4 regions of the Desulfotomaculum defluvii genome follow, and region 1 is predicted to be linked to each of the others. Evidence: riboswitches for the same ligand, from Rfam matches in the RefSeq annotation. Region 1 holds a riboswitch; each other region holds the start of a gene.
The links. A riboswitch is a leader RNA that binds a small molecule or an ion and turns the genes downstream of it on or off. The one in region 1 is predicted to bind cyclic di-GMP.
Positions count from the first base shown of each region.

Region 2: another riboswitch for cyclic di-GMP. It lies ahead of ACYQ03_RS02995 (HD domain-containing phosphohydrolase); the one in region 1 lies ahead of ACYQ03_RS04295 (hypothetical protein).
Region 3: another riboswitch for cyclic di-GMP. It lies ahead of ACYQ03_RS05030 (methyl-accepting chemotaxis protein); the one in region 1 lies ahead of ACYQ03_RS04295 (hypothetical protein).
Region 4: another riboswitch for cyclic di-GMP. It lies ahead of ACYQ03_RS08985 (response regulator); the one in region 1 lies ahead of ACYQ03_RS04295 (hypothetical protein).

Region 1 covers NZ_BAAHYV010000006.1:335,723-339,229, forward strand. Annotated here, with positions in the region: gene ACYQ03_RS04285 (tyrosine-protein phosphatase) at 1-424, shown strand, start outside; gene ACYQ03_RS04290 (hypothetical protein) at 443-1,078, shown strand; cyclic di-GMP riboswitch class I at 1,137-1,218, shown strand; gene ACYQ03_RS04295 (hypothetical protein) at 1,259-1,516, shown strand; gene ACYQ03_RS04300 (hypothetical protein) at 1,534-2,610, opposite strand; gene whiA (DNA-binding protein WhiA) at 2,824-3,507, shown strand, end outside.
Region 2 covers NZ_BAAHYV010000006.1:51,019-54,525, reverse strand. Annotated here, with positions in the region: gene ACYQ03_RS02995 (HD domain-containing phosphohydrolase) at 1-1,762, opposite strand, end outside; cyclic di-GMP riboswitch class I at 2,067-2,151, opposite strand; gene rlmH (23S rRNA (pseudouridine(1915)-N(3))-methyltransferase RlmH) at 2,270-2,749, opposite strand; gene ACYQ03_RS02985 (Na/Pi cotransporter family protein) at 3,029-3,507, shown strand, end outside.
Region 3 covers NZ_BAAHYV010000006.1:478,317-481,823, reverse strand. Annotated here, with positions in the region: gene nhaC (Na+/H+ antiporter NhaC) at 1-86, opposite strand, end outside; gene ACYQ03_RS05035 (Crp/Fnr family transcriptional regulator) at 475-1,164, shown strand; cyclic di-GMP riboswitch class I at 1,557-1,643, shown strand; gene ACYQ03_RS05030 (methyl-accepting chemotaxis protein) at 1,908-2,375, shown strand; gene ACYQ03_RS05025 (chemotaxis protein CheW) at 2,394-2,807, shown strand; gene groL (chaperonin GroEL) at 3,507-3,507, opposite strand, start outside.
Region 4 covers NZ_BAAHYV010000007.1:393,938-397,444, forward strand. Annotated here, with positions in the region: gene ACYQ03_RS08980 (DUF5714 domain-containing protein) at 1-231, shown strand, start outside; gene ACYQ03_RS08985 (response regulator) at 527-916, opposite strand; cyclic di-GMP riboswitch class I at 994-1,079, opposite strand; gene ACYQ03_RS08990 (permease) at 1,295-2,299, opposite strand; gene ACYQ03_RS08995 (ArsR/SmtB family transcription factor) at 2,808-3,179, opposite strand; gene ACYQ03_RS09000 (metallophosphoesterase family protein) at 3,388-3,507, shown strand, end outside.

The DNA.
Region 1 (3,507 bases):
TAAGCCCATTATTGCCCATCCAGAACGAAATAAGGAGATAGCAGAAAACCCACGGGTCTTACATGAGTTAATAGAAAAGGGCTGCCTAGTGCAGATTACTGCAGGAAGTTTAACTGGGAGGTTCGGTAGTACTATACAGGAACTAACCCAAGAATTTCTTAGTTTGGGCTGGGTAGATTTTATAGCCTCTGATGCCCACGATACCATACGGCGGCCTTTTCAAATGAAGGAGGCCTGGGCAAGGGCTAAGGAACTGGTGGGGGAGGAGCGTGCCAACCAGTTGGTTATTGGTAATCCTACCAAGCTAATTAATGGGGAAGCTATCAATAAGGCTGATATAGAACCCTATCCAGAGCAGCGAAAAAGGGTTAGACATAGAAAGGATAAGGGTTTGCTAGGGAGGCTTAGCCGCTTGTTTCGTTAATTCATTGGACTAGAGGTGATGGAAATTAAAAAATTAGGGATTCTCCTTGTTTGCTTGACTTTAATTGTAGCTGCAGGTTATATATATTTTGACCGTTTTGTATTGAATGGTACTTCGGAGTTAGATACTAAAACCGGAGAAGAACAAAAAACTGAGTTACTGACCAAAGAGGAATTTGCAGCCTTACCAGAAGTGCAAGAGTTAAAGGAACAGGAAGAACAATTGGAAAGGGTTGGAGTTATGGAGGCGGGTTCAGGACAGGCGGGTGCTTCTCCTGGAAATAAGAGTACTGCCCAAGCATCTGACGCTGCTCCAAGCAAAGCAGATATTGAAAACCGACTAAAAAAGAAACTAGTTTCTTTGCAGGGTGAGTACAATGGTAAATTAGAAGGGTTAATTGCCTCTGCCAAAGGAGAATATCATCAAATTGTTTCTGGCCAAAGAAAAGGTTCAAAAAGTGCACTGGCTGATAAATACCTAAATTTGGCCCAGGGTCTAGAGGCCCAATGTGATGCGCGGGTTTATGCAGCCATTGCCTTTGCTGAGAATGAACTACAAGAATACGGTTATCAAAGTAGCATGCCTGAACAAGCACGACAGACCTATCAACAGCAAAAGAAAGAACGTAGAAAACAATTACTAAGTAAGATATAAGGTAAATCTTTTTTAATAAAGAGGATTTATTAAAATATGTCGAATTGAATAATATATGTTCCGACAAAGGCAAACTGCCCGAAAGGGTAGGACGCAAAGCCACGGACCTAAGGTTTTGCTAGGGTGGCCGGGCTGCCGAAAACAATGTATATATGGTCGGGGCTTTAGGGAGGTTACCAAGTGTCATTTTATTTAAAAGCCCTGAGAGGCGTTTTTGTTTCTGACAATAGTAATCATGGCACCAGACTACAGCAGGTAGAAACCTTACGACAGAAATTAGTTAACGAGGGCTATCAGCCCTCCGAGGCAGAGCATTTTATCAAGGTTGCTCTGGGATCTCGTAAAATTGAACGTTTAGACAATAGGGAATTGGACACTGTTATTGAGTATCTGGAGAAACAAATTGAAATTGCTCAAAAATGCAAGAATCTATTTTAGAAAAAGCGAAACCGGGGCTAGCTCCCGGTTTTGCCTTTAGCTGCGTCTTTACTTCCTGTTGTATCAAAACCATGCCAAATGATTCTGGTTCCGGTGGAGGGGTATTTACCTTGACCAAGGGAAGTGAGTCTGACCCGATGCTCACCCGAAGCTAGGGCATCTGCCACTAGGAAATACTTCATTACAGGCTCAGGTGCATAGGTGTTAATGATTTCGTACCCTTCATTATCCACATACACTCTGGCCATGCCGCCATCGGGCACACACTTCACCAGTACCCCTATGGTATTGCCGGCAAAGATACTTTCCACAAAGGCTCCATTTTGAGAACCAACCAATACTGGTAAGCTACCATTGACATTGGGTTTATCCATTAAATGAGTAAGGGAAGCTTTGTAGATCCGCTGCCAGGACAAATATTTCTCTATTTCTGAAAGGGGTTTTATATTAGTAATATTGTTTCCGGTAAATCCAGAGGCTGCTCTCTTTTTTAACAGATCTATCAAAGCAAGACTGCTGTCATCTTCTAGCACAGGCAAGCTATAATGTTGAACCAATTCCTGAAGGGCCCCTGGCAGATTGTGGCCCTGTACCAATATTTCAGCCCTGGGAAAAGCTTTACCAGTCGTCTGCAGGATAGCTTCATAGATACTCTGGGACTCTTTAACTTTTATTTCTTGCTGGTCTCCGGTACTGGGGTATAATAAAATCAGATCAGGTACCTCTGGCTCGCTGGCTATAAAATTATTTAAGGTCATCAGGGTACTCCAACCGGAGTTGTCCCAACTTACCGGGGAAGCTAGGAATACTTTGCAGCCGAGTTCTGTGGCCAGCTCTTGGGCCAATTGATCAAGCTGTTCCTTTGAGACCCTTTGTTGGTCGCTAAAAACCACTACATTTATAGGCTGCCTGAGCTGCAGTTTACTGTAGAGATTACCTGACACGGCTGTTGAAGTCATGTTTTGGGTAGTTATGGCATTGGGTTCTTTGGCCAACAAGTACTTATAACTAACACCGCCCACAGATATTAGAAGGCCTAAGGTAAGTGCCGAAATAATAATGATTTTTTGTATTTGTTCAAAACTTCTTCGCAAAACTAATCACTCCCTACTATATTATAAATGGAAATAATTTCTAAATAAAGACTTAATTATAAAAAAACATTTCCGGGGCTGACGTTTTTTACCCAAAATATTTAAAAGTCGAACAACCCATTAATAAAACGATATTTTTGGTATAAAATTTGCATCAGGCCATATTGTGCCATTTTAACTGTGGTATAATATCCTTTGGAGTGGAGGGGTTACATGTCCTTCTCGGCAGTAACGAAAAATGAACTGGCGCGGGTAGTGGGGAATAAACAATGCTGCCGTTTGGCGGAACTGGCTGCCCTCATTAAGATGGATGGCAGTGTACAGATTAATGGTATGAAGAAATTTTCCCTAAATATTGTCACTGAAAATGCCGCCGTTGCCAGAAAGATATTTACTCTTTTAAAAAACCAATTTGGACTGGCCACTGAGATTATGGTTCGACGTAAGGTGCGGTTGAGGAAAAACAATGTTTATTTAGTTCGTATTCCTTCCCAACCGGGTATTGATGAGATATTTAAGGCCCTTGGCTTTGCAGCAGGTGGCTTTAGCTTTATTGAAGAGGGTATCGTCAAGGATTTAATCTCACGAGATTGCTGCCGCAAGGCCTATCTAAGGGGAGCCTTTTTGGGAGGTGGCTCCGTTAATAATCCTGAGGGGACCTATCATTTGGAAATCATTACTGATAACCTGAAGCATGCAGAAGATCTAGCAAAACTGATGCAGCATTTTTCCCTGCCGGCCAAGGTTAGCCCCAGGAAAAACTGGTATGTAGTTTATCTGAAGGGCAGTGAGCAAATCATTGACTGCTTAAATCTGATGGGAGCCCATTCAGCCCTGCTGGATTTTGAAAATGTCCGAATATACAAGGACATGAGAAACCAGGTAAATCGGCTGGTC
Region 2 (3,507 bases), 280 kb from region 1:
AGTCCTTGCCAGGTAAAAATCTTCTAGCAGTAACAAGGTCATCCGGGTCAATATGTTTTTCTAAAAGCCTATAGCCAGAACCATAGAAAGCACTCGGATGATAGCCAGCTATGTCATTTACTGCCGGGCTAATATATTCAAACTGGGGAGATAGATTTAACGTTATCCGGAAAATAACATCTGGTGAATTTTCCGCCAGTCGACGATAGCGAGCTTCACTTTCTCGCAAAGCATATTCGACCATTTGTCGTATGTTAATCTCGTTGATCAATTCCTTATTCATATTTTTGAGATTATTTGTGCGTTCTTCTACTAACTGTTCAAGATTTTCTTTGTGATATCTTAGCTCCGATTCCCGTTCTACTAACTGATTGGTCGCTTTGGCCAGTTGGTTTCCCATATTCATAAGTCCCAATGCAGTTTCATTGAGTTCTATTACAGGGTACTCTCTAATTAGCTGTTGATATTCTCCAGCCCCAATCCTATGCACCACGTTATTCAGATCAAGTAAAGGTTGAGAAATGTACTTACTCATTTGGCGAGATTTCTTATAAAGAAAGAAAAAGAAAACCATATAGAACAACACTAGCCCACCTATCATCATGGTACCAACCTTATTTAGGTCTGCACTCAGTTGATTGGCCGGAGCATAAATTTTTTGCTCAGGAGCAAGGATTAAAAGTTTCCAATTGGTTTCGGGAACGGTGGACCATGAAACCAGGTATTGTTTACCCCTAAGTTTCACGTTTGTTAGTCCAGTTGCTTTACTATTAACTTCATCACTAAATTTATTGAGCTCTGGGTGTTGACTTAAGCGGAAGGTCTCAGATTTTGTCATATCTCTCTTGACAGTCTCAGTATAATGATGGTTCGTTAGTTCTTTAAGGTTAAAATCCTCTTCTCCCTGTTTAGGTAAAGCAAGAATTTTACCTTCTTGGCTCAGGAGTATACCATAACCCTGCCAAGGGATTTGTAGGGTTAAAATACGGTTAATAATAGTATCTACCGTTATGTCTATGCCGACAACACCCTCCAAATAGTTCCCTTTGTATACCGGAGCTATACAAGAGGTCATCCAACCGTGTCCCGCTGGGTCTAGATAGACCTCTGTCCATTTAATCTTTTTATCTGGGTTATTTTGAAGGTCTGCCTGATAATAAAAGTTATAGGTTGGTATATTCATTTTAGGGGGATATTGCTTGAGTACTTCAAAATAGGGGTAGATAACGTTTAATGAGTCAAAGGAGTTAAAGTATAAAGAATCAACTAATTTTTCTGTGTGCAGGATATCCTTCATTAATGGCTCTAATGTTAATAGTTTAGCAACCTTTTGCCTCTCTAGTTCCCCCACCGTAACATATCCAGAATAGTAAACTGCAACCCCACCGGAAGTTTTATCCCTAGTGGTATAATAGGCTCCAGATTTATCATAGGCCAGCCTCTTGGCATCTTCTTTGCTTAAACTAGCAGGTTTTGCTAAAGCTATGGCGGTTTGTCTTTGATAGAATTCTGTTAGGTGTTGAACCCTGATCATCTGCTGCTCAATGATATCTGCTTGTTGTTGAGAAATATCTTTCAGTTCATTCCTCGCAGTTTCTCTGATTACTATGATATTCTCTTGTTTACTCCAGACACTTGAGTAAAAATAAATTCCTACAAAAACAAGTTCAACCATAAGTAAGGGAATCAAAGCAGTCCTTAGGAATGATCTCCATATCCATTTAAAAAGAGGCACTGGGTCAGCCTTATGCTTGTCTACCATGTACATCCTCCCCAGATCTAGTTCATAATCTCAGGACTTATTATAATAATTCTAATTGGAGTTAATGTAGTACTTAGGTAGTGATAAACACATAGGTAACTGGAAATACAGTTGATAACTAGTTAGTGCAATTCTAATAGAGCAAGTCAAAATTTTATCATAATATTTAAAAAATGTTAAACAAAAATCCAGATAATTATTTTTAGAGCATCTAGAAGAATAAAAGCTTAACACTCAACTTATAGTTTTTAATACTAAAAAGGATACTACCTTAGATTACCTTTTAGATAGTATCCTTTTCTTATTTGGTAACCCGGCGATCATAACCCTCACGGTTTTACACCCATGGTTTCACGTCCTTATCTTTCGATAAGTTATCCTTGGAATAATGTACCTTAGTAAGCTTATCATTTTTCGAACATATATTCAACAAACCCCTGGGAAAATTGAAATCCAAACCAATAATTTTCTAAGCCGCCAAAATAAAGATGCCGGATTTTTTCGCCGTTATTTATGGTATGGTTCATTGTGTATTATCTTAAACCAACGGTAGATCTGTTCCATTAACAACAGTCTTACTAATTGGTGGGGAAAGGTAAGGTTAGATAAGGATAGGAGGAGGTTAGCCCGTTGGACAAGTGTCGGGGCCAGACCGATGGAGCCTCCGATGATAAAGGTTATGTCGCTTTTGCCGGAGATAGCTAAGTCTTGGATTTTTCTGGCCATTTCTTCGGAGGACAGCATTTTACCCTTTAGGTCCAAAATAATTAAAAAGGTATCTGGTCGTAACTTTTTTAATAATTTGTCTGCCTCCTTCTGGCGGATTTTTTCTTCAAGGGCCTGGGAGGCATTATCCGGGCAGGGTTCATCAGCCACTTCTATTATCTCAACCTTGGCGAAGGGTGTCATACGCTTAGTGTATTCTTTAATTCCTTCTACCAGATATTTCTCTTTAAGCTTCCCAACACATAGGACAGTAATCTTCATAAATCAACAACCTTATCTTATAATTCCATTTGTTAGTTATTCTAATCTATTAACTCCATCTCTACTTGGCAGCCAAATCATTTTTTATGGCAATTATATTATGAAAGTTATGATATTTTAAACTATAGCCATGTTAAATTAATATCTACTTTTTTGCAAGTATATCCCTTTACTATTGTTTGTTAAAAAAGAATAGCATAGGCAATGAAAATAGAGTAACAATATAGGATAAGGTTTTCACCTAAACAATAAGCAGAGGTAATAGCAAAAAATAAAGGTGTGATATTATTGGACTTTAATATTCAGGAAATGCTGTTTGAGTTTTTGGGAGGTCTGGGTATCTTTTTATTTGGTATTAAATACATGGGGGATGGTCTTCAGGCGGCAGCAGGAGATCGATTAAAAGACATTTTAGACCGTTTTACAACAAACCCTTTGATGGGTGTGTTAGCCGGCATGTTTATTACGATATTAATTCAGTCCAGTTCAGGTACCACCGTGCTAACTGTAGCATTGGTTAGTGCAGGATTCATGACACTTAGACAGGCCATTGGTGTTATTATGGGGGCAAATATTGGTACCACTGTCACCGCTTTTATTATCGGGATTGACCTTGGCGAATATGCCCTGCCAATTATTGCATTGGGTTCCTTTCTCCTATTTTTTTTCCGCAGCAAGAATATAAGCCATTTAGGTCAAATTATCTTTGGATTTGGGGCATTGTTCTTTGGCTTAGAACTAATGAGCAGTGGTATGAA
Region 3 (3,507 bases), 140 kb from region 1:
GTGCCCCATAATATAAACATTACAGGGATTACAAATGCCATAGTGGCTTCAGACAAACTTGGTTTTCTTTCACTACCATCTGCCAATATGCTCAACCTCCATCTCAATATATCTACCAAAAATGAACAATAAACTCATAACCAATTATGCTTACGGATATTCAACAGCACCGCAGTGCCTTACGGTGACCTAAATAGCTACCTCTTGCATTATTAGGCACAAAAGTTAAAACTATCCCTCCTAACTGTGGTTTTGTGTAACTTTTCAACAAACACCAGATTCCATGCATGGTTTCCTCTTAGCTATTATGATAAGTAAATTACCTGATTAAGTCTGTTGTCATATTTACAAGTTAATTATTTTTTGAGATAATTTACTTTTTTAGAATACACATTAGCATTTACATTGTCCGATTTGACAAAACATAGTATACTTTTCATGTGCATTAGCTATATCAGAGGGGACATAATAACTATGAATACAAAATTAGAATTATTAGGCTCTCCGTGGATATACACAGACCAGCAAATTCAATGGGATAGTGTCTTGAGCAAAGGAAGAGTTAAGCAAGTTAAAAAAAAAGGTATTATTATAGATGAAGGTAAACTGATTGACTGCCTTTATTATTTAAAAAATGGACGGGTTAAAACCGTTGCAATTAGTCCTTCAGGACATCAGAAAATTGTCTGGTATATTGATTCAGGTTGTATTTTTGGCGAGACACCCTTTTTTAACCAGAAACCATGTGACTATAGTTTTGTTGCCCTTACTGATTGTGAAATCTATGTATTCCCTAAAGAAGTGGTATTACAAGAAATAATTGCGAAACACCCCGATCTTACCATATCTATTATCCAAATGTTATCAAGGAAAGTTCATATTTTATCAACACAAGTAGAAGATTTCACATTCAACAAACCAATCGTACGTGTGGCCAAACTAGTCTACCTGCTGCACCAAGGACATAATCTTACAGATAAAAAAGGTACCCCAATGATTCCCCTTACACAGGAAGACATAGGGGGTGTTTTAGGAATGCACCGGGTTACTGTAAACCAAGCACTAAAACGTTTAAAGGAATTACATGCATTAGAAGATCACACGCGTCATGTTATAGTAAAAGATCTAGATATATTGAAAGGAATATTTAGCAAAATAGACTAAGATAGGTTGTAGCTTCTTAAATGCTTAAAGGTACATGGAGTCAGGGCTGCAAATATTGCATTTTTTTATAAATAATGCAATATTTGCAGCCCTGATTCCGTATTATGAATTGGTAAGACCTATGCTGAAGAAAAAACACCCTGTTTGAGGACTTTGCTGAAGAATAGCTTGGACTGTACAAGGATGCTTTATAATATGGGAATTAATTTCAGTGGAGAACTATAACTGATTATCATATTTTCTTTCTGGTCAGTTGTTCACACATCACACGTAATAGGAACAGACTAAAATTCTAAGATCCTAACTAATAAAATTAACATCTTTTTCGTAAATTGCAAATACTCGTAAAATAATGTATTATTAGCTTATTATTTATCATAATTTGTCAAAAAATATAGAAACGGCAAACTTAACGAAAGTTAGGGACGCAAAGCCTTGGGTCTAAGCCTATTAATAGGTATGATTGCCAGGTTGCCTATACATATGGTGTTTTTACAGTGTAAAGGTAATTGTGTCTTGGTTTGCCCTTCAAATACAAATTTGATGGTTTTTTTTATGATATTACCAACCCCACACATCTCTTTATCCTGATTTTAGATCCAAATCCTGTTCTCAAAAGTTTTTCCATTCAGTTATCTATCGGGGTCAAACCTCCGCATAAAACAACGAACTAATCTTGCTCTAAATATAGATTTAGGTGTTTTGTAAAAATTAAAGGTCATATTCAATTTTTATCATAGCCAGTGACCAGCAGGGATCATGAAAGTTTATTTTGTAATAAAAATCAAAAGATCAGAGCAGAGGTTTCACAAAACCAACACCTATTAAATAAAGAAATAGAAAATGTACAGTCTCTTTCAGCTCAAATTAATGAAGTACTGGCTTTTATTAAACAGATAGCCGATGAAACTAAAATGCTAGGTCTGAATGCAGCAATTGAGGCAGCACGCTCAGGCGAAGCAGGTCGAGGTTTTGAAGTTGTAGCCCAAGAGATTAGAAAACTATCTGATGAATCTAAGCAAACAGTTATAAGAATACGAGATTTAACAACTAACATACAAAAGTCAGTTCATAAAACACTGGAATCTTCCAGCTCTACTTTAAGCACTACCGAACAACAAGCAGCTGCAGTTCAAGAGGTAAATGCAAGCGTTGAAGAAATAATGGCACTATCCGAGCAACTTAGTAAACTATCTAATGATGAATTATAAAAGGATGGTGTTTCAATAATGGCCAGAACTAAAGCTGTAATATTTGAGATTAGTAATATTAAGTACGGAATAGACATAATGTCCTCCCAAGAAATTATTAAGCTTCAAAAAATAACTCCTATTGCTGGCACATCTGGTGTTATTGAAGGGGTTATCAGTTTAAGAGAAAAGGTTATTCCCGTGGTAAGATTAGGACGGTATTTAGGTTTACCAGAAGGTGAATTTACTGAAGACACTAGAATAATTATTTCTGATGTCAGTAATCGTAAGTATGGCTTAATAGTTGATAACGTATGTGAAGTAGAGGATTTCCAGGATGATGAAATACAACAGGTAGAACTAAAGGTTGGAAGTAATCAATATATTAAAGGTATCGTTAAAAAAGGTGAAGAGTTATGGTTAATCTTAGACATTGACAAATTTAGTTTTTAGTTAAATGGTTATTAAACAAAGCCAAGCGGTCGGAAAGATCTCTTGGCTTTTAATTTTGAAGATACCTAGTTAGTACCAAGCACATTAGATTCAACAACTCCCCCTTTGTGTCTTTCAGAAAACTATATTAAGTTCTGATAATATGCTAGTTTGCCTTATTTTAGATAAAATACCTGCCCTGCCAAATATAAACTTATGTTACCCAAAATGATGTTATGTTCACTAATATAATTGTTTAGTCATGATATGGGCTAGTCCCCAATTATTAATTTTGAGTTCTTATAACCTCTTTTAAGTATTGTTCCAACTATGTCTAAAAAATTTAGTCTTGTATTGTAAAGGAGTTGTTTAATACCTGGGGCATCTGTTAGTTGCTTGCCATACAAAAACTTGCTGGAAAAATATTATTTTTATTTTCCCTCTACGGTATAATCAAATTAGTTGAATTACATGCAACAAAGGATGGTATACTAAGGTGTCTTGGGATCATACCAGAACGGTATATATGCACGTAATCAAATCAATGAAAAAAGAGGCCTCCCAAAAGTTGAACTTATGAGAAGCCTCTAAGTATCCATACCTCTACCAGGTATGGATTTGTGTTTTGACGGAAAATGTTACCCTTTTGTTACCCCACAGGGTTTCTAAAGGGCCCTGAACAGCTCAAACCCTTGGCATGAGCGGGATTCAGGCTTTTTCT
Region 4 (3,507 bases), on a different contig from region 1:
GAAACTGCCACTACCATGATTGTTGTGTCTCGGGTTATTGAAACCATAGCAAATCAAACTGGCCCATGTTGTTGTAAAAATTTTGTACGGACGGCTTTAACTTTAAGCTGCCAACTCGTAAAGGAATATCTAAAAATTGCCCTACCCTGTACTATGGAGTTGGTCTGCGGTGATAGCAAACGGCATCCGCACGGCTGTAGAAAAGAAGGATGCCAATATTATCAGGATTAAGAAAGGACATATCCTATTTAATTCTTCCAGTATTAGGTATAATAATCAGTTGTCGGATTTTCAAAAGTCTGCTAAGATGCCCCGGATAGTTTATATGGGGCTGTTCAATTGGTTGAAGTAAGATATGAAAGCTTTGAGCGTATGCTTCCTATAACATAAAAAAACACACGTATAACATATTCCGTAATCAGATTTACGAGCTATGCTCTACATGTGTCGTTTTTATGTTTGTTTAAAACCTTCCTTTATACCCCGTCATTATAAGTAACGATAAAAAAATATATATTATTAGCATTTAGGCTCTTTGAATTGCCGAGGTATCTTCTACCACTTCTCTAAGCAGCCTTGAAAAATTTAGAGGCCAACAAAGTATTGAATTGCACCCGGTGTTGAAGACTTTATAAACCGTTTGTTTATAGGCTTTTTTAGTAATAAAGATTATTTTAATTCCGGGATATTTCCTATTCAAAATACTTGAATACTTGAGACTCTGATTTAGTGAGATATTATCAGTCATACCAGCTCCAAAGATAACTACAGTCGGCTTTTTATCAATAAGTATCCTGTGCCCTTCAGCCAATGACCTTGCCATGTCCACTTTAAGATTGCAATTTGATAAAGCTACTGATATAGAAAGACTGTGAAAATCATCATCATCAATTAAAAGGATTGAGCTTATTCTCATAACCCTATTCCCCTTCCCTAGAAATAAAAAATCCCAAAGGAAGGCCAGGGAATCTTAAGGAACCTATTTTTCCTTTTCCTGGCAACCCGGCTATCTTAGCAACTAATACCTTAGACCCGTGGCTTTGCGTCCTTAGCTTTCACTAAGTTTGCCTTTTTCAGATTATAAAAACTTTTGGGACTCTAAGTATATATATATCAGTCCTATGTTATAGAGTTAACAGGAAATAAGTCATATTTATGCAGGGCTATGGTCCTGTTTGGGAATGGAGTTTACCAGGAGGAATATTGGAGAGTTCCAATAAATTGGAGAACATAGATTGTTTAACATAAAAATAACCACGACTTCCCAGTCGTGGTTATTTCAGTTTTGAGTGTATTATACTAGCAGATGGCCAAAGGCGTTAAAGGTATAGCCGATGATGAGGATGCCAATGGTTACAACCCCAAAAAATACGGCTAGAAGCTTTGTTTTGACTACCTTTTTAAGCAGAATCATCGAAGGAAGGGATAAGGCGGTTACTGCCATCATGAATGATAAAGCGGTTCCTATTCCAACTCCTTTCAAAACGAGGGCTTCGGCAATGGGCAGTGTACCAAAGATATCGGCGTACATTGGCACACCTACTATTGTTGCCAAGAGCACGGAATACCATTTATCCTGTCCTAGTACCGCACTGATGATATGATCCGGTATCCAGTTATGGATGGCGGCTCCAATCCCCACCCCAATTAGAATATAGAGCCATACTCTTTTAACAATGTCTTTCACTTGGCTTTTTGAAAATTCCAATCTGGCACGAGTTGTTAATTCCTCTTCCTCAACCTCAGCTATTTGATTGCCGAAAACAAAGGATTCAACATATTCCTCCATCTTGGCTTTACTGATAACGGTGCCCCCTACTACAGCAAGTATCAGTCCAACGACCACGTAGGCAATGGCAATCTTCCAATTAAAGATGCTGGCGAGCAACAGGACAGATGCCAAGTCCACCAGCGGGGAAGAAATTAAAAAGGAGAAAGTCACGCCAATCGGAAGCCCGGCACTGGTAAAGCCGATAAAAAGCGGAATGGAAGAGCAGGAACAAAAGGGGGTAACAGTGCCTAATAAAGCGGCCAGCGTATTGGCTGTAATCCCATTGAATCTTCCTAGTATTTTACGGGTCCTTTCGGGTGGAAAGAAACTTTGGATATAGGAAATTGCAAAAATAAGTACAGATAGAAGGATAAATATTTTGATCACATCATAGATGAAAAAATGAATACTGCCGCCCAAACGTCCTTGAATGCTTAATCCAAATACCTGTTCCACTAAGGTCTTGACTAGGTTGGAGAGCCACTCCATCTTTAGCAGATGACTATTTAACCAGTCAAATATAAACATGAAATCATCCCCTTAACTTTTCTTTGAGCCGACAAATAAAAGCTTTACTGCCTAAAGCAATTCCTAAGCCTTGTTTAATCAGCAAGTTCTAAAGACTTGGGTTAACGAATTGGTAGCCGTCTCCTTTCTGAACCCAATTGATATATGCAAATATAATTATATATGAATATTAAGCTTAAAATGAAGATTTGTCAATATCATTTGCCAAGGGTTGACACCATAGGCAAGTCCGACAGATGCTAGACAGAACCATGCAGGTCAACAGGATTCAGCCAATGCTGGCTCCCAGGCTGGCTAAACTTTTAGAAGATAGCTTGGCTAGTTAAGTTTTAATGATTGCCAGGGCAAACGAAATGAAACCCCAGTAGAGAACAGAGTAAAGTTCTTTTCCGGGGTTGATATTTTTAAAGAGACTGTTATTTTACCGCACCACCTGAGCGATCCCCACCGGAACCTCAATCAGGGGACCAATGATCGCTGCAAAGGCAGCCATATGGAGAAATTCTCCTTATTCATCTTTTTCACAGACAGATTTTTTTAAGCCCATCAGCTCACAATAATTAGGAGTCTCTCGTAGGGCCGAGGGTTTGACTTCAACGGTGGTAGTTTGCAGTAACTCACCTAAATGCTGATCCACCAGCGGGTAAATTTGTTGTAAACCACTGGCTTTCAGGGTGTACAGCACTAGCTTGCCATGTTTGACGTTTTCTATTAAGTCTGCCTGACGTAAAATTTTTAAATGGTGTGACACCGCTGGTTGGGAGAGGCTGAGGCCTTGCATGATTTCGCAGACACTCATTTCCTGTCCCGACAGCATTTGAAGAATGTTCAGCCGATGGGCATCTCCCAAAGCCTTATAAAGACTCACTAACCGTTCCATATCTCACTACCTCATATATTTAAATCTTTAAATATGATTTTTTATTATATTACTATTTAATGATATAATCAACTTATTCTCCGTTATCTTTTTTTAACAGAAATTTTACATAAACTTAATTGCTTTTTGAAACTGATTCGACTCAAAATATTGATAGTAAAGAATCACCAGGTGTCATAAAACGAACAGAGGAGAGAAGACATCAGACATGAAGATTGCCATTTTTGCAGATGTACACAGTAATTTATTCAGTTTACAGGCAGTGCTGGTGGATATTCGACAAAGGGGTGTAGACGCTGTCTATTGTGTCGGGGATTTGGTGGGTTAC